One region of the Kluyvera sp. genome, then DNA from elsewhere that is predicted to be linked to it. Evidence: predicted binding sites of a transcription regulator. Region 1 holds the regulator's gene; each other region holds the start of a gene.

Region 1 (5,881 bases):
TTCAGGGCGAAGGCGGCGTGCAGGCGGCAACGCCGGAATTTCTCAAAGGGCTGCGCGACCTGTGTGACAAGCATCAGGCGCTGCTGGTCTTTGATGAAGTGCAGAGCGGCATGGGGCGTACCGGTTCGCTGTTTGCTTACATGCACTACGGCGTGACGCCGGACATTCTGACCAGCGCTAAAGCGCTGGGCGGTGGCTTCCCGGTGAGCGCCATGCTGACAACCAACGATATTGCCAGCGCTTTCCACGTCGGTTCGCACGGCTCTACCTACGGTGGTAACCCGCTGGCCTGCGCGGTCGCCGGTGCGGCCTTCGATATTATCAACACGCCGGAAGTGCTGAACGGCGTCAATGCTAAGCGCGAGCGGTTTGTTCAGCATCTGCAACAGATTAACGCGAAATACGATGTCTTCAGCGATGTGCGCGGGATGGGGCTGCTGATTGGCGCCGAGTTGAACGCGAAGTACAAAGGCCGCGCGCGCGACTTCTTGTATGCGGCAGCGGATGTCGGTGTGATGGTATTGAATGCCGGCCCGGACGTGATGCGCTTTGCCCCCTCGCTGGTGGTGGAAGAGGTGGATATCGACGAAGGCATGCAGCGCTTTGCCCAGGCCGTCGCGAAAATTGTTAGCTAGTTTGCCGCTTTAACCAGCCGCCGTGCCGTGGGCGCTGGCGCCAGGCCACCGACGAAATAGTGTGCATGGTGTTCAGGTGCCCCAGAATTCGCTGGAGATGCTGTTCCATGGTGCTTAACGGCCCGTGGGACAGTGAATCCGGCGCTTCCATAATGTTGACCTCGCCGCTGCTCCCCGCTTCATCGTATTCCAGACGCTGCTGACAGCGTTGTAGAGCAATCTCACACGACTCCAGGTACTGCTGCGCCAAATCAGGCGTCAACATATTGTGCTCGCGCGCCAGCGTCGTCATGGCATTGATGTGCTCGACGATAAACTGGCTGTGGGTCACCCACAGTTTCATATCTTCAAGATAACGTGAATTAAAGCCCGGCTCCTGCATCGCCTGGTTCAGCGTGTTGTACAGCGTGTTGTGTGCCTGGTTGACGCGCATGCGCTGGTAGGCCAGCTTCGGTGCCTGTGGGTCGGGGCTGAGGATCAGGCGGATAGCGTCCTGATCGGCCTCCAGCGCCGCCTGGGCGTTCTGGCGCAGCTGGCCGCTCTGCCACTGCGGCCATAGCCAAATCATGCCGCCAAAGGCGATCAGGCAGCCAATGATGGTGTCGATAAAGCGGGCGACAATAAACTCTTCGCCATTAAGCGTCAGGATTTGCAGGGTGTACACCGCGGTGATGGTAAAGCCGACGGTCGCCCAACCGTAGCTGCGACGAATAATCAGGTAGCTCACTAACGTCACTATCAGCATGCCCGTTAGCGCCCAGCCCTGCGGCGTATGGAAGTGCAGGGCCACGGCGGCAATCACCAGACCGGCAAGGGTGCCCGCCGCTCGGTGGAAAATTCGCACCCGGGTCGCGCCGTAACCGTTTTGCGTGACCAGCAGCACCGTCATCAGGATCCAGTACGGTTTCGGCAGATGCAGCGCCGCGCCCATCAGGCTGGCGATGCTCAGCATCACGCTGAGACGCGCGGCGTTACGCAGGGCGGGAGAGCGCAAAGAGAGGTAGCTTTTTAACGCCGGGAACAGCGGCAGACGGCGTTCTTTGTCGGCCATCAGGTTACGCGGGTATAGGGGGCGCTGGGAGCGCAGCACACGGGCAATGCGGCTGAAGTGCCAGGCACAGAACTGACCCACCGGGTTATCCGGGTGCTGGTCGGCAATTTTCTCCAGCGCGCCAATCTGTTTATCCATGTTGAAGCGGGTAGGGTAGCGGTGATAGAGAATATCGTCCGCCAGCACGCGCAGGCGTGCGGCTACCGTCCGGGCATTCCAGCGGATCACCGCTTCCGCATGGCTGCGTTCAACCAGCTTCTGCACCTCTTCCGGCTGGTGCAGGCTGACGGAGATATGCTCCTGCAAATCCAGCCCAACCTGGAAAGCGCGCAGCAGCCGCTTGTAGTCATTGTGCTGGTTCGCCGCCAGCATGTGCAGCTGTTGGTAGCACTGGGAAATCAGATCCACCACCTTTTGCTGGCGAGTCAGCAGCGGCGGCAGCGCGGTGGTGGGATCGGTATGCTGGGTGAGCAAGCTGTATTTGGCTTCGCAGTAGTCGGCAAGCTGACGGTAAAGCAGGCTGAGCGACTCGCGTAGCGGCTGCTCGCGCCACATCCAGAACCACCACCAGTTGAATAGCCCGTACCATAATGTCCCCAGCGCGTAGATCAATAATGGCTGCCAGATGGGCATATTCCCTGCCAGGCTGAGGGTAAAAATGGAGGCAATTAGCGAGGCGGGCAGCAGTCGTCCGTGTAGCGCGCTGATCTCTGCTGTGACGCCAAGCAGCAGCGCTAGCCCGGTCAGAATCAGTGGCAAAGGCACATCACGCGCCAGCAGCAACTGAACGGCGAGACTACATCCGGCGAACAGGCAGCCGCCGATGATCAGACGCTTGAAGAAACGCTTATGCGGGGTATCAAGCCCGGCAATGTTGCAGCAGGCGGGCACCAGCGAGAACAGCAACCCCTGCTGGAGGTGGCCGAGCAGTAGACCAATGGCAACGGGCAGACACAGCACCAGCGTTTGCCGCAGTGCATAGTTGACTTCCGGGTGGTAAATCAGCCTGCGCCACATAGGGGGAAAACAAAAACGGCGTACTGCATGACGCAATACGCCGTTTGGGCTGGATTAGCGGGTACCGTAAACGACAATGGTTTTGCCGTGTGCGGAGATCAGATTCTGATCTTCCAGCATCTTCAGGATACGGCCCACGGTTTCACGGGAGCAGCCGACGATCTGGCCGATTTCCTGACGGGTGATTTTGATCTGCATCCCGTCCGGGTGGGTCATCGCGTCAGGTTGTTTCGCCAGGTTCAGCAGGGTCTGAGCGATACGACCGGTGACGTCGAGGAACGCCAGGTTGCCGACTTTCTCAGAGGTAACCTGCAGACGACGCGCCATTTGCGAAGAGAGACGCATCAGGATGTCCGGGTTAACCTGGATCAGCTGACGGAATTTTTTATAAGAGATTTCAGCAACTTCACAAGCGGTTTTTGCCCGTACCCACGCGCTGCGTTCCTGGCCTTCTTCAAACAGGCCTAACTCACCGATGAAATCGCCCTGGTTGAGGTAAGAGAGGATCATCTCTTTCCCTTCTTCGTCCTTGATGAGTACTGCCACTGAGCCTTTTACGATGTAATACAGCGTCTCTGCTTTTTCACCCTGGTGAATCAGCGTGCTCTTCGATGGGTACTTATGAATATGGCAATGAGACAAGAACCATTCGAGAGTCGGGTCTGTTTGCGGTTTGCCAAGCACCATGCGCGGTTATCCTCTGTTATAAGCTCTTCCCGGCGGCAAAAGCATTGCGGCCACCGGTTGCAATAGTATCCTTCCCGTTACCTGGGAAGTCGGCTGTCGAATACTGTCGCAGCCTGTAATGTGATGTCCTCTGCATACATGCAGTACGTTTATGTATTACCGTAGCATCCTGACTGTTTTAGCATAGCTTTAGCCGTGTGTCTCCTGGTGTCTCGCTTCAGCATGACGTCGATCGCCTTCCATTGCGAGAATTGTTATGTGCGCGTAATCTGAGAAGAAAATTGCAACCTTGGAGTTAAAAATTATGCAAGCGCGTGTGAAATGGGTTGAAGGGCTGACCTTCCTCGGTGAGTCCGCTTCTGGACACCAGATCCTGATGGACGGCAACTCTGGCGATAAAGCGCCAAGCCCAATGGAAGTGGTGCTGATGGCCGCGGGCGGCTGTAGCGCCATCGATGTGGTGTCTATCCTGCAGAAGGGCCGCAACGACGTGACCGACTGCGAAGTGAAGCTGACCTCCGAGCGTCGTGAAGAAGCGCCGCGCCTGTTCACCCACATCAATCTGCATTTTATCGTCACCGGTAAAGGGCTGAAGGATGCGGCGGTTTCCCGTGCGGTGGATCTGTCTGCGGAGAAGTACTGTTCTGTTGCGCTGATGCTTGAAAAAGCGGTGAATATCACCCACTCCTACGAAGTGATCGAAGGGTAATTCCTCGCACGTAGCAAATCCCTCGCCCCTGTGGGGTGAGGGTTCGTGCATTAGTTTCGCCCTTCCATCATACGCTGCACCAGCGGTGTCATGATCAATTCCATCGCCAGCCCCATCTTCCCGCCGGGAACCACCAGCGTATTCATATGCGAGATAAACGAGCCTTGCAGCATGGCCAGTAGCCACGGATAGTCGATGTTGTCGAGATTGCGGAAGTGAATCACCACAAAGCTTTCGTCCAGCGACGGAATACCCTTGGCGGCAAACGGGTTAGAGGTATCGACCGTCGGCACGCGCTGGAAGTTGATATGGGTGCGGGAGAACTGCGGCGTGATGTAGTTGATATAGTCTTCCATCGAACGCACCACGGAATCCATCACCGCTTCGCGAGAATGTCCGCGTTCGCTGGTGTCGCGGATCATCTTCTGGATCCACTCAAGGTTAACGATTGGCACGACGCCGACCAGTAGATCGACGTGGCGGGCGACATCATGCTGTGGCGTCACTACGCCGCCGTGCAGCCCTTCGTAGAACAGCACGTCGGTCGGTTCTGGCAGCGGCTGCCAGGGGGTAAACGTGCCGGGTACCTGATTCCACGGCACGGCTTCATCGTAGGTATGCAGATATTTACGCGACTGCCCTTTACCGCTCACGCCATAGTCGCGAAAGGTTTGTTCCAGCAGGCCGAAGTCGTTGGCATCCGGACCAAAGTAGCTAATATGGCGGCCCAAATCACGGGCTTTACGAATGGCCATATCCATTTCCGGACGGGTATAGCGGTGGAAGCTGTCGCCTTCCACTTCTGCCGCGCGCAGGTTGAGTTGAGCAAAGATTTTACGGAAGGCGAGGCTGGTGGTGGTGGTCCCCGCGCCGCTGGAGCCGGTAACGGCAATAACCGGATGTTTGGCAGACATGCGAATAACTCCCTGAAAAGACGACAAGGGAAGCGTGGTAAACGCCTCCTGCCGTTAGAGTATAGTTAACCGCGAAATTGGTTACGGGGCATGATGTTGACGGTCTCATGAAGCTCAGACCAGACCAGCACCGCTTCGCCTGTTTGTAGCTGGTGTTTTACGTCGGCGACCTTTTGCGCAAGTGAACGTTCATATTCACCATAATCAGTGCCTTCGCGCAAGACAAAGCTTTCAATCAGGTTGTCCAGCGTCTCCGGGTCGATATCCTGCCAGGGAATAATCATGCTTTTGCTCCCAACCAGCGCATCAACCAGGCGGGAATGCGTTTTTCCAGCCACATTTCCGGGTGGCGCAAAGTGCCGCCGATAAAACCTACGTGACCACCGTATTCCGTCAACTGGTACTCCACGTTCTCCGGCAGCTCTTCCTGTGCGGGGATGGAGTGGTGATCCATAAACGGATCGTCCTTTGAGTGGATGATCAGCGTCGGCTTGGTGATTTTGCTTAAGATCGGCATCGCGCTGCACTGGCGGTAATAGTCGATGGCATCGGCAAAGCCGTGGATCTTCGAGGTAATCGAATCATCGAACTCGCGGATGCGGCGCATGCTTTTCAACTGACGCAAATCGACCGGCAAAGAGCCGGGATAGGCCTTCAGCTTGCGGGCGGCGTTGCCTTTTAGCAGGTTGAGCAGATAGCGCTGATAAACGCGTGAAAAGCCTTTATCCATGTGGTAGCTACAGGCTTCCAGCATAAACGGCGCCGAGACAATCACGGCGGCATCGATGGGCACTTCGTCGCCTTCTTTGGCGAGCAGGCAGGCCAGCATGTTGCCGCCGAGCGAGTAGCCCACTGCCGCAGTCGGGGC
Region 2 (5,881 bases), on a different contig from region 1:
CGTTTATGAAAACTGAATAATATTAACCGAACCATTCACGATATGAGAAAGTCATGGATTTAACTCAACTGGAGATGTTTAATGCCGTCGCCCAAACCGGCAGCATTACTCAGGCCGCGCAGAAGGTGCACCGCGTGCCGTCTAATCTGACCACTCGCATTCGCCAGCTGGAAGCCGACCTTGGCGTCGATTTATTCATTCGTGAAAACCAGCGTCTGCGCCTGTCGCCAGCGGGGCACAGCTTTCTGCGCTACAGTCAGCAAATTCTCGCGCTGGTCGATGAGGCCAGAATGGTTGTCGCTGGCGATGAGCCTCAAGGGCTGTTTGCACTCGGTGCGCTGGAAAGCACCGCCGCCGTGCGCATTCCGCAGACGCTGGCGTCCTATAACCGCCGCTACCCGCGGATCCAGTTTGATCTGGCCACCGGCCCATCCGGTACCATGATCGACGGCGTACTGGAAGGTACACTGAGCGCCGCTTTTGTCGATGGTCCGGTGATGCATCCTGGACTCGACGGCATGCCGGTCTATCAGGAAGAGATGATGATTGTCGCCGCCCACGGCCATCCCCCCATTACCCGTGCCAGTGAGGTCAACGGCACCAGCATTTACGCGTTTCGCGCTAACTGTTCCTATCGTCGTCATTTTGAGAGCTGGTTTCATAGCGATCAGGCCACGCCAGGGCGTATTCACGAAATGGAGTCTTATCACGGCATGCTGGCCTGCGTGATCGCCGGCGCCGGGTTGGCATTAATGCCGCGTAGCATGCTGGAAAGTATGCCCGGGCATCAGCAGGTCTGCGCATGGCCGCTGGCCGAGAAATGGCGCTGGCTAACGACCTGGCTGGTGTGGCGGCGCGGCGCGATGAGCCGCCAACTGGAAGCGTTTATTGCGCTGCTTGATGAACCTGCGTGACCAACGGCTTCGTCATAAATACGCTGAGCGGATCCGGTTGATACGGCGCAAACGCCGCGCAAATTTGATAGCCACTGCGCGTGTACAGGTTAATTGCCGCATGCTGATGAATTCCGGTTTCCAGCTGCAACGTGGTGCAACCGCGTTGCAGTGCCACCGTCTCCAGCGCTGTCAGGAGTTTTTCCCCGAGCCGCTGGCCTCGGTGCGTCGGGTCGATAAAAACACGTTTCATTTCACCGCAGCCGTCGTCTGCTAATACGATGGCGCCGCAGCCGACAGCGGTTTTCCCCTGGCGAATCAGCATGACGATAATCTGGTTTTCCGGCAGCGCCGCAAGGTCAATCAGGTGGTTACTTTCTGTCGGATAGAGCGTGCTCTGATATTTATCCAGCTCGTGAATCAACGCGCTGACATCCGGGTCGGCAGGGGAAGTGATAGCGATCGTGTACATGGCAGGCTCCTGTTTATTTTATCACCCCACTCTATCATTCACCCTCATGTCGTCTCATAGCATTAACTTATATTGTCGGCCGGGTATTGCGCTAACCACTTGTTAACGAGTAGCTTTATCCCCTGTCGTTTGCCCATGTAATGGAATAACCATGAACACGAAAGCCCGTAAAGTCATGATCATCGGCGCCGGTAACGTTGGCGCGTCAGCTGCTTATGCGCTACTGAATCAGAATATTTGCGAAGAACTTATCCTGGTCGACCTGAACAAGACCCGCGCAGAAGCGCATGCTCAGGATCTTAGCGATGCCGCCGCCTATATGCCCGGCATGATGACCATTACCTGTCGCGATGCCAGCGACTGCGCCGATGTGGATATCGCTGTGATCACGGTGTCCGGCGGCGCATTAAAGCCGGGTCAAACCCGTCTGGATGAGTTAAAAAGCACGGCCAAAATCGTCCACAGTATCGTGCCGCAGATGATGGCAGGCGGCTTCAACGGCATCTTTCTGATCGCCACCAACCCGTGCGATATTATTACCTGGCAAGTCTGGCAGCTATCCGGCCTCCCTCGCAGTCAGGTCATCGGCACCGGCGTGTGGCTGGATACCACGCGTCTTCGCCGCAAGCTGGCGCAGGATCTGGATATCGGTGCGCAAAGCATTGACGCCTTTATTCTCGGCGAGCACGGCGACAGCCAGTTTCCGGTCTGGTCACACTCTTCAGTCTATGGCTCGCCAATCGAACAGGTTTATCGGCACCGTACCGGCCGCGAACTTGACCGCCAGGCGATGGCCGACAGCGTGCGCAAGCTGGGTTTTGAGATCTACGCCGGTAAAGGCTGTACCGAGTATGGTATTGCGGGAACCATTGCCGAGATCTGTCGCAATGTCTTCACCGGTAGCCACCGTGCGCTGGCCATCTCCTGCATTCTTGATGGCGAATATGGCGTGAACGGCGTCGCTATCGGTGTGCCTGCCGTGCTGGCGCAAAGCGGTGTTCAGCAAGTTATTGAGCTTCAGCTGGAAGCGGACGAACAGGAAAAGTTCGCCCGGTCGGTTGAGGTGATTAAAGCGAATATTGCGCTATTACCCTAGTTCTGAGTCAGTCCACCCGGCTGAGCACAGCGACGCCGGGTTAATCCAGAAACACCTTACCCTGCAAATAGGTTCTCGCCTTCCCGCTCATGAAGACCCGTTCTCCCCGCCACTCGCAGCGTACATCGCCGCCACGGGCGGATACCTGACGCGCCAACATCTGCGTTTTCCCCAACTTTTCACCCCAGTAAGGAATCAACATCGTGTGCGCCGAGCCAGTCACCGGATCTTCCCAGACCGCTTCGCCTGGCGAGAAGAATCGGCTGACAAAATCGTATTCGCCGTCGCCTTTCGCCGTCACCGACACTTTATGTTCGCCCGGTATCATCGCGCCGATATCCGGTTGCAGTGCTTCAACCTGTTGCTGATTCTCCAGTTCAATCACCCATGCGCGGCCTTTACGCGCGTGGCGATACTCGCCGATCCCGAGCGCACGCAGCATCTCTTCTGGCGGCAGCGCTTCTTCGGTCACACTGATGGGGAAATCCAGCGTCAACCATTCACCGCGACGGGTCACGGTTAAACGACCAGATAGCGTCTCAAAATGAACTCGCTCATCCGGATAGTCGAGATAGTTGAACACCACATGGGCGCTGGCCAGCGTGCCGTGACCGCAAAGGTTAACTTCATGACGCGTGGTAAACCAGCGCAACGCAAAGCCACCTGGCTGTTTCACAATAAACGCGGTTTCCGACTGATTATGTTGTTGCGCCATTTTAAGCAGCAGGTCATCTGCTGGCCATGATTCCAGCAGACAGACTGCCGCCGCATTGCCCCCAAAGGCTCGGTCGCTAAAGGCATCAACCATAAAAAAATCAATCTCGTGCATATTTTTCCTCTGCATTATCTCCACGTTATCGCAAACTGACACAAAATCTTAACAACGACAAGACCCTTTTTTCTGCAATCGGTGACACTGTCACTCAAACTTAAAATGAGATCTGAATCACATAATGATTGTGTTTGCAGCAATAATAGCTTTAAGATCCCACGTCTCTTCATTTATCTAACGCCCCCGGTGCATTATCTATGACAACAAACGCCGTCTCTCGTCGGATCGCGTGGCTTCGGGTAGTCACGCTGGCTGTCGCGGCCTTTATTTTCAATACTACTGAGTTCGTTCCGGTTGGCCTGCTGTCAGATATCGCCGACAGCTTTGGCATGCAAACCGCCGAGGTCGGCATTATGTTGACCATCTACGCGTGGGTCGTGGCGGTAATGTCGTTGCCATTTATGCTGCTCACCAGCCAGATGGAGCGCCGCAAGCTGCTGATCGGGCTCTTTGTCCTGTTTATTGCCAGCCATGTGCTCTCGTTCCTGGCGTGGAACTTCACGGTGCTGGTCGCCAGCCGCATCGGCATCGCCTTCGCCCACGCGGTGTTCTGGTCGATTACCGCTTCTCTGGCTATTCGTATGGCGCCCGCAGGAAAACGCGCTCAGGCGCTGAGCCTGATTGCCACCGGCACGGCGCTGGCGATGGTTTTCGGCATCCCGATTGGCCGTATCGTCGGCCAGTACTTTGGCTGGCGCACCACCTTCTTCGCCATCGGCGTCGGGGCGCTGATAACGCTGCTGGCCTTGATTAAGCTGCTGCCGCGCTTGCCAAGCGAACATTCCGGTTCGTTGAAAAGCCTGCCGGTGCTGTTCCGCCGTCCGGCGCTAATGAGCATCTACCTGCTAACCGTCGTGGTGGTCACCGCCCACTACACCGCTTACAGCTATATTGAACCCTTTGTCCAGACCGTGGCCGGACTGAGCGGCAACTTTGCCACTGTGCTGCTGCTGATTCTTGGCGGTGCGGGAATTATCGGTAGCGTGCTGTTTGGCAAATTGGGGAACCTGCATGCATCCGGGCTCATCAGCAGTGCGATTGGCTTGCTGCTCGTTTGTCTGCTGCTGCTGTTGCCTGCGGCACAGGATGCGACACATCTGGCGGTACTAAGCATCTTCTGGGGAATCGCCATTATGGTGATTGGCCTGGGTATGCAGGTGAAGGTTCTGGCGCTGGCACCGGATGCCACTGACGTGGCGATGTCGTTATTCTCTGGTATTTTCAATATCGGGATTGGGGCTGGCGCTCTGCTGGGCAGCCAGATTAGCACCCACTTATCGATGTCATCCATCGGCTATGTGGGCGCCGTGCCCGCGCTGGCGGCGTTTATCTGGGCGGTGGTCATTTTCCGCCGTTGGCCAACGGCATCGTTAGAAGAACAGGCTCATCAGCATTAACACGCGTGATCAGGCCGGGAGTGAGTCCCGGCCTGACTGCTATTACGCGGGATAGGTTTTAATAATTTCCAGCACGCCGTTAATAATAAACTGCACCCCCATGCACACCAGCAGGAAGCCCATCAGACGGGAAATCGCCTCGATGCCGCCCTTGCCCACCAGACGCATAATGGCGCCTGAACTACGCAGGCAGCCCCATAAAATCACCCCCACCAGCGCGAAGATAATCGGCGGCGCGACCAGCACCACCCACTCCGGGAAGTTGACGCCATGCTTCACCGTTGAAGCCGAGCTGATGATCATCGCAATGGTACCAGGGCCTGCGGTGCTGGGCATCGCCAGCGGCACAAAGGCGATATTGGCGGTCGGCTCTTCCTGAAGCTCTTCGGACTTACTGCGCGCTTCCGGTGAGTCATGCGCCTTCTGCTGCGGGAACAGCATGCGAAAACCAATAAAAGCGACAATCAGCCCGCCGGCGATACGAAGGCCAGGTATTGATATCCCGAATGTATTCATCACCACCTGGCCCGCATAGTAGGCCACCATCATGATGGCGAAAACGTAAACGGAAGCCATCAGCGACTGTCGGTTACGCTCCGCGCTGTTCATATTCCCCGAAAGGCCGAGGAACAGCGCGACGGTGGTTAGCGGGTTAGCCAGCGGTAGCAACACCACCAGACCCAGCCCAATTGCCTGAAAGAGTTCCTTCATAAGCGTTTAAAAATCCTGTCTGTTTTACGGAAAAAATCGGTCTGTACGCCAGGTCGGCGCCCTTTTGTACAGCATCTCTTGCTACGGGGTGCTCCTTTACAGGATATCCTATTTAGGCCTTCCTGAAGCGTTTTAGCAATTCGTGGCATCGCCTGACCCATTCAGTTGACTTATGGTTGCGTGAGAAATAATATCCATCGCAACTAAAGTACTTGCCAGGGCAACCATTGTGAACAGCACAAGCGATCTCTTCAATGAAATGATTCCACTTGGGCATTTGATTCACCTGGTTAACCAAAAGAAAGATCGCTTACTCAACGAGCATTTATCGCCAGAAGACATTACCGCCTCACAGTTTAGAGTGCTGTGCTCTATTCGTTGTAAAGGCAGTATCACCCCCGTGGAATTGAAAAAAACCTTGTCGGTGGATCTGGGCGCGCTCACCCGCATGCTTGACCGTTTGCTGTGTCGGGGCTGGAT
Region 3 (5,881 bases), on a different contig from region 1:
AAATAAGACACGATGGGGCGAGCACATGCTCGCCCCACGTATTGCCATTAATGCTTGATAACGTACAGATCTTTGGTATAGACGTTATCCATCGGGTCTTTACCGGTGTAGCCGCCAACCCATGGTTTCACCAGGCGGGCGTTAACGTAGTAATAGACCGGTACGATAGCGGTATCTTTATCCAACTGCTGTTCAGCCTTGGCATACGCGGCTGTGCGTTGCTCTTCGTTGGCGGCTTTTACCGACTCAGCCATGATCTTATCGAACGCTTCGCTCTTATAGTGCGCGGTGTTCATTGAGCTACCGGACAACATGGTGTTCAGGAAGGAGGTTGGTTCGTTGTAGTCCGCACACCAGCCAGCGCGCGCAACGTCATAAGTCCCCTGGTGACGAGTGTCGAGGAAGGTCTTCCACTCCTGGTTAACCAGTTTGACTTCGACGCCCAGGTTCTTACGCCACAGTGAGGCCGCGGCGATAGCCAGTTTTTTGTGCAAATCGGAGGTGTTGTACAGCAGGTTGAAGGTCAGCGGCTTTTCAGCGGTATAACCCGCTTCCGCCAGCAGTTTTTTACCTTCTTCATTACGTTTTTCCTGTGACCACTTGAACCACTCTGGTTCGGTCAACTTCGCGCCATCGGTATACGGCGGCGTGTAACCATAAGCCGGCAGGTCGCCCTGGCCTTTGACCTTGTTGGCGATGATATCGCGATCCAGACCCAGCTTCAGCGCGGTACGTACGCGAGCGTCGGTGAACGGGGCTTTCTGGTTGTTAATTTCGTAGTAATAAGTACACAGATACGGATCGACGTGAACTTCGTTCGGAATCTCTTTTTTCAGTTTCTGGAACAGTTCGATCGGCAGCTGGTTATAGGTCATATCCAGCTCGCCGCTGCGGTAGCGGTTTACGTAAGTCACTTCAGAAGAGGTCGGCAGCCAGGTCACCTGATCGATAACGGTCTTCTTGTTATCCCAGTACTGTGGGTTACGTTCCATCACGATACGTTCGTTAACAACCCAGTCTTTCAGGGTGTACGCACCGTTAGTTACGATGTTGCCCGGCTGAGTCCATTTCTCGCCGAATTTCTCGATCGCCGGTTTGTAAACCGGAGACATCGCCGGGTTCACCAGCAGCTTATAGAAATAAGGCACTGGCTCACTCAGCGTCACTTCCAGAGTGTGGTCATCAATCGCTTTGACGCCCAGTTCGCTCGGTGCTTTTTTGCCGTCGATAATTTCATCAACGTTCACAATATGGCCGTACTGTGGATAGCTGGCATATGGCGATGCGGTTTTCGGATCGACCAGACGCTGCCAGCTATAAACGAAATCTTGTGCGGTAACCGGTTCGCCGTTGGACCATTTGGCATCTTTACGCAGATGGAATGTCCAGACTTTAAAATCTTTATTGTCCCAGCTTTCGGCGACGCCCGGAATCGGGTGACCGTCTTTTGGAGAGGTATTCAGCAACCCTTCGAACAGGTCGCGGCTGATATTCGCCTCTGGCACCCCTTCAATTTTATTCGGGTCGAGAGACTGCGGTTCAGCACCGCTATTTCGTACCAGCGTTTGTTTGCTCGCTAACTCGGTGCCTGCAGGAACATCTGCAGCCATTACGTTCCCTGCGATCAGCGCTGTGAGAATGCCAGCCGCAACCAGGCTTTTTTTTGTGATGATGGACATTGTGTTGATACTCCGTTCATTATTATTACTGACTGTCGTCAGCCTGTTTAGTCCCCTTTCGGGTTCCTGTGCAGCGCAGGAGATTTTTGCGTCTGCCAGGTCATTTACTGCCTGCTATCACCGACTTTTTTATTACGGCCGCTCTTATGGCAGCCTGACGTCGATTCATTAAAGCCTCCCCCCTGTCGGGACGCTTTTCTTATTCTGTTCATAACTGCTTACATATGGAAACAGTTATCATTTACATAGCTTTATGTTGCGAATAACTCAGGCCGGAAAGTACCAAATGCCGATTATCGCCGCCAATATAATTTGCAAATTTGTTAACCAATTCTCTTTTAGCCAGCAAAGCAGCCTGTTGATGACAGCGTATGCACAAAACACGATATTCTTAAATCTATTATTATCAGATAGATATACAAAAAATGGTGCCTGTTGTTTGCTGGCTCAGTATCAGAGGCTGTTTTTTGTACGAAAATTTAACAGTTGCTCATTTTTTAGCACATAACTCTGCCCTGAAACTGAAATTACTAATATCATTTCAATTATCTAACAGCAAGCCCCAGAGTATCGTGTGAGGGAAATAACATTTATGTGAAGAAAGACGGTATGGCAGGACAAGAATATCTTGTTGATATGTATATGTTTATTCAAATATTCAAATTGATTATTTGTACAGCGACTTGCGGAATGAGTGATATGTTTTTCTGATATTAACGGCAACAGTAGTTTTGAGTGCCCTACCGTCGCCGCAGAATAATTAGCCGACCAGACCCGGGAAGATGGATTTGATACCGGTCACAATGAATTCAATCCCCAACGCCATCAGTAACAACCCCATAATACGGGTGACTACGTTAATCCCCGTTTGCCCCAGCATACGCACCAGCCACGGAGAAATACGGAAAATGCCCCAACAACACCAGGCGAATAGCGCAATAGATAAGGAAAAACCGAGGAGATAGGTTAGCGAATGATAGCGTGTACCCCATACGATCGTGGAGCTAATAGCACCCGGCCCCGCCATCAATGGCAGCGCCAGCGGCACAACCCCCAGACTTTCACGCACGGCAGTCTCTGATTTCTCCTGCTTGTTCTGCTTATCTTCTCCCAGCTTGCCGCTGATCATCGACATCGCAATCGAGACCACCAGGATCCCGCCAGCAATACGGAAGGAATCAATCGAGATACCGAAAAGTTGCAGGATCAGATCGCCAAGGAATAACGAAGTCAGGAGAATAATGGCAACCGACAGACTAGCCGTCAGGTTGGTTTTGTTGCGCACCGCTGCCGTTTGATAACTCGTCAGGCTGATGAAAACCGGAATCAGACCAACCGGGTTCACCAGTGCAAACAGTCCAATAAAGAACTTAAAGAAAATAGGAAAATCAAACAACGTCTGAATCACGTGAACCCCGGAGCATCATTAAAAGTTGTCGTTGATGAACAGTAAATCGAGAGTGGCGCAGACAATACCTTTTTTATCGACCATGTTCACCAGAATTGTCCAGAAAAATGAGGTAAAAACAGAGTGTTATAAATTTGTATAAAGTATGCTAATGTTTACAGCACCGATACTCACGAATGATTAACAGCTTCTACATTTTGCTAAAACAGCCCTGCTGAAAGGTGTCAGCTTAGCTTAAATTTGATTTAGATCACGTAAATCGTACTCAGAAGTGGGTAATCTGCTTACACCGAAAGAGAAACGACCTCATAAATAAGTCGTATTTTTTCCGGTAAGCTCCTTGGCTAAATCGAAGCTCTTTTAGTAAATCAAGTGGATCAGTTCGTGGGTAACGCTTTGTTTCCTTAACTTTTTCGCCAGCTGCAGGTGATTTGTCTATACTGACTTGTCGAGCAGATGATTCACTAAAAAAGTTTAACATTATCAGGAGAGCATTATGGCTGTTACTAATGTCGCTGAACTTAACGCACTCGTAGAGCGCGTAAAAAAAGCCCAGCGTGAATATGCCAGTTTCACTCAAGAGCAAGTTGACAAAATCTTCCGCGCCGCCGCTCTGGCCGCTGCAGATGCTCGAATCCCTCTCGCCAAAATGGCCGTTGCCGAATCCGGCATGGGTATTGTTGAAGATAAAGTGATCAAAAACCACTTCGCTTCAGAATATATCTACAACGCCTATAAAGATGAAAAAACCTGTGGCGTGCTGTCCGAAGACGACACTTTCGGTACCATCACTATTGCTGAACCTATCGGCATCATCTGCGGTATCGTACCGACCACTAACCCAACTTCTACCGCTATCTTCAAATCGCTGATCAGCCTGAAGACGCGTAACGCCATCATTTTCTCTCCGCACCCGCGTGCTAAAGACGCAACCAACAAAGCGGCTGACATCGTGCTGCAAGCTGCTATCGCTGCTGGCGCACCGAAAGATCTGATCGGCTGGATTGACCAACCGTCTGTAGAACTGTCTAACGCGCTGATGCACCACCCGGACATCAACCTGATCCTCGCGACCGGTGGCCCAGGCATGGTTAAAGCGGCATACAGCTCCGGTAAACCTGCTATCGGCGTAGGCGCTGGTAACACTCCGGTTGTAATTGATGAAACCGCTGATGTGAAACGTGCCGTTGCGTCCGTTCTGATGTCTAAAACCTTCGATAACGGCGTAATCTGTGCTTCTGAACAGTCTGTTGTTGTTGTTGATTCCGTTTATGACGCAGTACGTGAGCGTTTCGCGACTCACGGCGGCTACCTGCTGCAGGGTAAAGAGCTGAAAGCTGTTCAGGACGTTATCCTGAAAAATGGCGCGCTGAACGCGGCTATCGTTGGTCAGCCTGCATACAAAATTGCTGAACTGGCAGGCTTCTCTGTTCCAGAAACCACCAAGATTCTGATCGGTGAAGTAAAAGTTGTTGATGAGAGCGAGCCGTTTGCTCACGAAAAACTGTCTCCGACCCTGGCCATGTACCGTGCGAAAGACTTCGAAGACGCTGTTGATAAAGCGGAAAAACTGGTTGCGATGGGCGGTATCGGTCATACCTCTTGCCTGTACACCGACCAGGACAACCAGCCAGAACGCGTAGCTTACTTCGGTCAGATGATGAAAACCGCGCGTATTCTGATCAACACCCCGGCTTCTCAGGGTGGTATCGGCGACCTGTATAACTTCAAACTCGCACCTTCCCTGACTCTGGGTTGTGGTTCCTGGGGTGGTAACTCCATCTCTGAAAACGTTGGTCCGAAACACCTGATCAACAAGAAAACCGTTGCTAAGCGAGCTGAAAACATGTTGTGGCACAAACTTCCGAAATCTATCTACTTCCGCCGTGGCTCTCTGCCAATCGCGCTGGATGAAGTGATTACCGATGGCCACAAACGTGCGCTGATCGTGACCGACCGCTTCCTGTTTAACAACGGCTACGCTGACCAGATCACTTCTGTTCTGAAAGCGGCTGGCGTTGAAACCGAAGTGTTCTTCGAAGTTGAAGCTGACCCGACTCTGACCATCGTCCGTAAAGGTGCAGACCTGGCGAACTCGTTCAAACCAGACGTGATCATCGCGCTGGGCGGCGGTTCCCCGATGGATGCAGCGAAAATCATGTGGGTTATGTACGAACACCCGGAAACCCACTTCGAAGAGCTGGCGCTGCGCTTTATGGACATCCGTAAACGTATCTACAAGTTCCCGAAAATGGGCGTGAAAGCGAAAATGATCGCTGTCACCACCACTTCCGGTACCGGTTCTGAAGTGACTCCGTTTGCGGTAGTAACCGACGACGCAACCGGCCAGAAATACCCGCTGGCTGACTACGCGCTGACTCCAGACATGGCGATTGTTGATGCCAACCTGGTGATGGATATGCCGAAGTCACTGTGTGCGTTCGGTGGTCTGGATGCGGTAACTCACGCCCTGGAAGCTTACGTTTCCGTACTGGCTTCTGAGTTCTCCGACGGCCAGGCACTGCAGGCTCTGAAACTGCTGAAAGAAAACCTGCCAGCGTCCTACCACGAAGGTTCTAAGAACCCGGTAGCGCGTGAGCGTGTTCACAGTGCAGCGACTATCGCCGGTATCGCGTTTGCGAACGCCTTCCTGGGTGTATGTCACTCTATGGCGCACAAGCTGGGTTCTCAGTTCCACATTCCTCACGGTCTGGCGAACGCCCTGCTGATCAGCAACGTTATTCGTTATAACGCGAACGACAACCCGACTAAACAGACTGCATTCAGCCAGTAC
Region 4 (5,881 bases), on a different contig from region 1:
TCTGGGGATGAACTGCTACCGTTTCCAGATCGCCTGGAGCCGCGTGTGCCCAACCGGTGATGGCGAGTTTAACGAAGAGGGCATCGCCTTCTACGATCGCTTTATCGATGCCCTGATTGCACGCGGCATTGAGCCTATGATCTGCCTGTACCACTTTGATATGCCGCTGGCGCTGGCGGAAAAATACAACGGCTTTACCGACCGCCGCGTGATGGAAGCCTTTATCCGCTACGGTAAAAAAGTGATCGACTGCTTCGGCGACAAGGTGACATGGTGGCTGACCTTTAACGAGCAGAACCTCTACCATATGCCGGAAACGTTCCTGATTTCCGGCTATATGCGCGGTGAGAAAACCCTACGTGAGCTGTATGAAATTCAGCATCACGTGATGATGGCGCACGCGCATCTGACGAATTATCTGCATGAAACCAAACCGGGTAAATTGATGGGGGGCATGCTGGCGCACGCCCAGGTCTATCCGGCTACCTGCAAGCCGCGCGATGTGTTCTGTGCGCAGCAACTGGACGAATTCTTCAATCAGAATTTGCTGCGCGTCTTTGCGGGTGAGGGCTACAGCCCGGAAGTGATGCACTTCGTTAAGCAGTCCGGCTTTGACGATATTTATCGCGAGGAAGACCTGGCGGTGCTGGCGACGATGAAGAACGACTATATGGCCTTCAGCTACTACGCCAGCCGTACCCTCGACAGTGATCCTATCCCGGAAGGTACGCCGGTGAACAACTATATGCTGTTCGGCGATAAACCAAACCCGCACCTGAAGGCCACCGAATGGAACTGGCAGATAGACCCGCTCGGTTTTCGCAGTATCATTACCCGCTATTACAATGACTGGCGTCTGCCGGTGTTCCCGATTGAGAACGGTATTGGGGTGATAGAACACTGGGATGGAGAAAATCCGATCGCCGACGATTACCGTATCGCCTATCATCGCGACCATATTAACGCCATGAAAGAGGCGATTTTTGAAGATGGCGCGCAGGTCATTGGTTATCTGGGCTGGGGGCTCATTGATATTCTCAGCTCGCAGGGCGACATGCGTAAGCGTTATGGCGTGGTCTACGTCAACCGTGAAAACCACGATTTAAAAGACCTCAAACGTGTGCCGAAGAAAAGCTATGACTGGCTGAAACGGGCCATTCATAGCAATGGCGAAGAGATGTAACAACAGGAGCGGGTGATGGCAGCGAAGTACATCGCGATAGCGCGGGAAATTAAAAAACGGATTATCAGTGGGCAGTATCCCGCCGCTGAGCCATTGCCCGACCAGTTTGCGCTGGCCGCCGAATTTGGTACCAGCCGGATGACCATTCAGCAGGCGATGCGCCAGCTGATTGTTGAAGGGCTGGTTTATACCCGCCAGGGGCAGGGGACATTTATTCGCAAGAACTTCCTCCAGCTCTCACAGTGGGACATTCACGGCAGCGACTACGCCGGGGCGACGGAAACCTGGGGACATCTGGGCAAGGTGGAAAGCCAGGTGATTCGCTTTGAGCTCCGTTTTCCCAGCGAGAAAGAGCAGGCATCGCTGCTGATTGACGCCGATTCACCGGTGTACGATTTTGTGCGCCTGCGTCTGCTTAACGGCGAGCCGCTGTCGCTGGATATTACGGTCATGCCGGTGTCGCTGGTGCCGGGGTTGAGTAAATCACATCTCGAAAACTCGGTCTTTCGCTACGTGCAGGACAATCTTGGTCTGAAGATGATGGGGTCTTATCGCGTGGTGCGCGCGCTGAAGCCCAGCGAGCTGGATCAGCAGCATTTGAACTGTGACGCGAGTGACCCGATTCTGGAAGTGGAGCAGGTGATTTATCTGGATGACGGCACGCCGCTGGAGTATGCGCACTGCCACTATCGCTACGATCACGGGGGGATTGTGATCGTCAATAACGGATAAAAAAAGGGCGGGTGATTAACCCGCCCTTTTTGATCGTCTGGTTGACTTAGTTCAGACGAACCGGCATACCGGAACGGTTTTTCACCGCCTGGTCAACGATGCTCTGGTCAACGTCGGACTGGCTGGTCACCGCCTGTACTGCTTTGGTCAGGACAACCGGAACAGTTTCACCGCCTTCGAACTGCGCTTCAGTGGTAGACAGCGGGTTGTGCACTTCAATGAAGCGGCTGCCGTCTGGCTCCGTGGTCGCTTTGACCGGTTCATCGATAAACTGTACGCGGGTGCCGACCGGCACGTTCTCGAACAGGAATTTGATGTCTTCGTTACGCAGACGCACGCAACCGTGGCTCACGCGCAGGCCGATACCGAAGTTGGCATTGGTGCCGTGAATGGCATACAGACGACCAATATACAGAGCGTACAGACCCATCGGGTTGTCCGGGCCAGCCGGAACCACTGCCGGCAGCGGGTTGCCTGCTGCGGCATATTCAGCGTGCATTTTCGCCGTCGGCGTCCAGGTCGGGCCGGCTTTCTTACGTTCTACCTTGGTGGTCCAGTTGATTGGGGTATCTTTACCCAGCTGACCGATACCGATTGGCAGCACGATCACCGTGTTGGTGCCTTTCGGGTAGTAGTACAGACGCATTTCCGCGCTGTTGATGATAATACCTTCATGTACGGTGTCCGGCAGGATCAGCTGCTGAGGAATATTCAGCACGCTGCCGCCTTTCGGCAGGTAGGTGTCGACGCCTGGGTTAGCCTCCAGGAGGTTGGAAAGCCCCATCTGGTACTGGGCGGCGAAGTATTCCAGCGGCTGTTTGTTATCGTCAGGAATCGTGATGACCTGATTCTGTCCGATAATACGGCTGCCGTCGGTCGGCAGCGGATACGTCACCGCAGAGGCCGAATTGCAGAAACCTACGACAGCGAGCGCCGCAGCGAAAAGCGTTGTTAATTTCATGTTCATGTTGTGCGAGGTATCAGTGCCATTACGGCGGTTGTTTGAGAATTCAGACTGTTGGTTGCAGCGCATTATATGTGCATTCGATGCGACTGGGAATTCGGATGTGTACGAAATCACATTTTTTTCACTTGCGTTACAGTTTAGCCGTTGGCGAAGGCGGGCGCTTTTTATTCGCAAGTGTGGCATAATAGGGAGTTTGTCACATTCTTCAGGATACTCCCGTGTTAGTTACCAGCAACGTCACCATGCAGTTTGGCAGTAAGCCGCTGTTCGAAAATATCTCCGTCAAATTTGGCGGCGGCAACCGTTACGGCCTGATTGGCGCCAACGGGAGCGGTAAATCCACCTTTATGAAAATCCTCGGCGGCGACTTAGAGCCAACGCTGGGCAACGTGTCTCTCGATCCCAATGAGCGTATCGGTAAGCTGCGTCAGGATCAGTTCGCCTTTGAAGAGTTCACCGTACTTGATACGGTGATCATGGGCCACAGCGAGCTGTGGGAAGTGAAGCAAGAGCGCGACCGTATCTATAGTCTGGCTGAAATGAGCGAAGAAGACGGCTATAAAGTGGCCGATCTCGAAGTGCTCTACGGCGAAATGGACGGCTACTCCGCTGAAGCGCGCGCCGGTGAACTGCTGCTGGGTGTCGGCATTCCGCTGGATCAGCACTACGGCCCGATGAGCGAAGTTGCGCCGGGCTGGAAACTGCGTGTGCTGTTGGCGCAGGCGCTGTTCTCTAACCCGGACATCCTGCTGCTCGATGAACCGACGAACAACCTGGACATCGACACCATTCGCTGGCTGGAGCAGACGCTGAACGAACGCGACAGCACCATGATCATCATCTCGCACGACCGTCACTTCCTGAACATGGTTTGTACCCACATGGCGGATCTCGACTATGGCGAACTGCGCGTCTACGCCGGTAACTACGACGAATACATGACAGCAGCTACCCAGGCTCGTGAACGTCTGCTGGCCGATAACGCCAAGAAGAAAGCGCAAATTGCCGACCTGCAATCCTTCGTCAGCCGCTTTAGCGCCAACGCTTCTAAATCACGCCAGGCGACTTCCCGCGCCCGTCAGATTGACAAGATCAAGCTCGACGAAGTGAAGGCATCCAGCCGTCAGAACCCGTTCATCCGCTTCGAGCAGGATAAGAAACTGTTCCGTAATGCGCTGGAAGTGGAAGCGCTGGCCAAAGGTTTTGAAAACGGCCCGCTGTTTAAAAACTTCAACCTGATGATGGAAGTTGGCGAGAAGATTGCCATCATCGGCGCCAACGGCGTGGGTAAATCCACCATGCTGAAAACCCTGGTCGGTGAACTGACGCCGGATAACGGCACCGTGAAATGGTCCGAAAATGCCAGCATCGGTTACTACGCGCAGGATCACGCCGAAGATTTCGATAACGACCTGAGCGTGTTCGACTGGATGAGCCAGTGGAAGCAGGAAGGCGATGACGAGCAGGTAGTGCGCGGTTTCCTTGGTCGTCTGCTGTTCAGCCAGGACGATATCAAGAAGCCGGCGAAGGTACTTTCCGGTGGTGAGAAGGGCCGTATGCTGTTTGGTAAGCTGATGATGCAGAAACCGAACATTCTGGTGATGGATGAACCTACCAACCACCTGGATATGGAATCGATCGAATCACTGAACATGGCGCTGGAAATGTATCAGGGTACCCTGATCTTCGTTTCTCACGACCGTGAGTTCGTGAGCTCGCTGGCGACTCGCGTGATTGAGATTACGCCGGAACGCGTGGTGGACTTCAGCGGTAACTACGAAGATTACCTGCGTAGCAAAGGGGTGGAGTAATTTCCCTCAGCCTGGCCCTCTCCCAAAGGGAGAGGGAACCGTCAGGTGCAAATTAAAACACCTTGCTCCTGCAAGCCGCACAATGCGGTTTGCTCCCTCTCCCCAGTGGGGAGAGGGTCGGGGTGAGGGGTTATCCTCGTACCCACTCGCTTTTCTCTTCGCCGTTAATCAACAGCTGACGTTTTTCTCCTTCTGGCAGCGTCACTTTTAACGCTTCCCATGCCGGGCGATAATCGCCGCGTGCGTTCACCTTCAGGTCAATCGTCCTGGCGGTGCAGACCATCTCCCACTCCAGCCACAGCGCGTTACCTTCTTTGTAGCCCCACGACTCGCCGTCATCCTCAAACAGCAGGCCCGAAGAGCGGCCGATTCCTTTAACCGGGAACAGCTTCAGCTCACGCAAGGTATCTTCTTCTGCTTTCACGTAGGTAATACGTTCGCTCAGCGGTAGGCCTGCGCCCGCGCGGACCAGCAGCGGCAGTTTCTCCAGCGGCGCATCGACGACAATCGACTGTCCGCCGCTGTACCACGCGCCGGTGTAGAAATCGTACCAGCCGGTTTCGTTGTCCGGCAGCCAGACGCGGCGTTCGCGCTCGCCGGCTTCCACCACGCTGGCGACCAGAATATCGCGGCCCAGCAGGAAGTCATCGCACTCTTCAAACGTCTGCGCATCGTGTTCGTGATCAAGGAAAGTCGGACGCAGCATCGGCTCGTCGTCGGCATGCGCCTGCCATAGCAGCGTGTAGAGATACGGCAGCAGACGGTAGCGCAGCTCAATCGCGCTGCGAATCGCCGGGGTCACGCCAGGATACATCCAGGGTTCGTTCACCGTGTGGTCGTCGTTCCATGAGTGGATGGTAAAGCGCGGATGCATTACACCGTTCTGTACCCAGCGGACAAACAGCTCCGGGTCCGGTTTGTCGCCGGAGAAGCCGCCGACATCATGGCCCAGGTTGTACAGACCGGACAGGCTCATCCCCAGCCCCATGCGGATGTTGTAGCGCAGCGTGTCCCAGTTAGTGCGGTTATCGCCGCTCCAGGTCTGCACGTAGCGCTGCATCCCGGCGCAGCCGGAACGGGAGATCAGATACGGGCGCTTGTTCGGCGCAAAGCGCTCCTGCGCTTCCATTGATGCGCGGATCATCAGCAGCGGCATCACCGGGCGAATATGCTTAATCGCAATCTCAT

Evidence for each region. The regulator CRP, encoded in region 1, controls carbon source genes, mostly activating them, when cyclic AMP is high. The targets are predictions, from matches to a motif close to ATGTGANNNNNNTCACAT.
Region 2: a site for CRP is predicted at 3,396-3,413, ahead of ACW14G_RS00355 (sugar transporter). Genes of this name have one in related genera too.
Region 3: a site for CRP is predicted at 3,326-3,343, ahead of adhE (bifunctional acetaldehyde-CoA/alcohol dehydrogenase). Genes of this name have one in related genera too.
Region 4: a site for CRP is predicted at 2,981-2,998, ahead of ACW14G_RS11435 (ABC-F family ATPase). Genes of this name have one in related genera too.

The regions. Positions count from the first base shown of each region.
Region 1 covers NZ_CBDKZX010000014.1:42,342-48,222, forward strand. Annotated here, with positions in the region: gene argD (bifunctional acetylornithine/succinyldiaminopimelate transaminase) at 1-635, shown strand, start outside; gene ACW14G_RS08160 (YccS/YhfK family putative transporter) at 628-2,703, opposite strand; gene crp (cAMP-activated global transcriptional regulator CRP) at 2,758-3,390, opposite strand; gene ACW14G_RS08170 (OsmC family protein) at 3,695-4,099, shown strand; gene ACW14G_RS08175 (phosphoribulokinase) at 4,150-5,013, opposite strand; gene ACW14G_RS08180 (YheU family protein) at 5,079-5,297, opposite strand; gene ACW14G_RS08185 (hydrolase) at 5,294-5,881, opposite strand, start outside.
Region 2 covers NZ_CBDKZX010000001.1:77,490-83,370, forward strand. Annotated here, with positions in the region: gene ptrR (putrescine utilization regulator PtrR) at 54-914, shown strand; gene ACW14G_RS00340 (GNAT family N-acetyltransferase) at 886-1,365, opposite strand; gene ACW14G_RS00345 (L-lactate dehydrogenase) at 1,517-2,461, shown strand; gene ACW14G_RS00350 (PhzF family phenazine biosynthesis protein) at 2,502-3,290, opposite strand; gene ACW14G_RS00355 (sugar transporter) at 3,491-4,690, shown strand; gene ACW14G_RS00360 (MarC family NAAT transporter) at 4,733-5,401, opposite strand; gene marR (multiple antibiotic resistance transcriptional regulator MarR) at 5,631-5,881, shown strand, end outside.
Region 3 covers NZ_CBDKZX010000073.1:2,055-7,935, reverse strand. Annotated here, with positions in the region: gene oppA (oligopeptide ABC transporter substrate-binding protein OppA) at 48-1,679, opposite strand; gene ACW14G_RS18430 (YchE family NAAT transporter) at 2,440-3,087, opposite strand; gene adhE (bifunctional acetaldehyde-CoA/alcohol dehydrogenase) at 3,584-5,881, shown strand, end outside.
Region 4 covers NZ_CBDKZX010000026.1:26,837-32,717, reverse strand. Annotated here, with positions in the region: gene ACW14G_RS11450 (glycoside hydrolase family 1 protein) at 1-1,183, shown strand, start outside; gene ACW14G_RS11445 (GntR family transcriptional regulator) at 1,199-1,915, shown strand; gene ldtB (L,D-transpeptidase) at 1,962-2,882, opposite strand; gene ACW14G_RS11435 (ABC-F family ATPase) at 3,101-4,693, shown strand; gene ACW14G_RS11430 (glycoside hydrolase family 31 protein) at 4,824-5,881, opposite strand, start outside.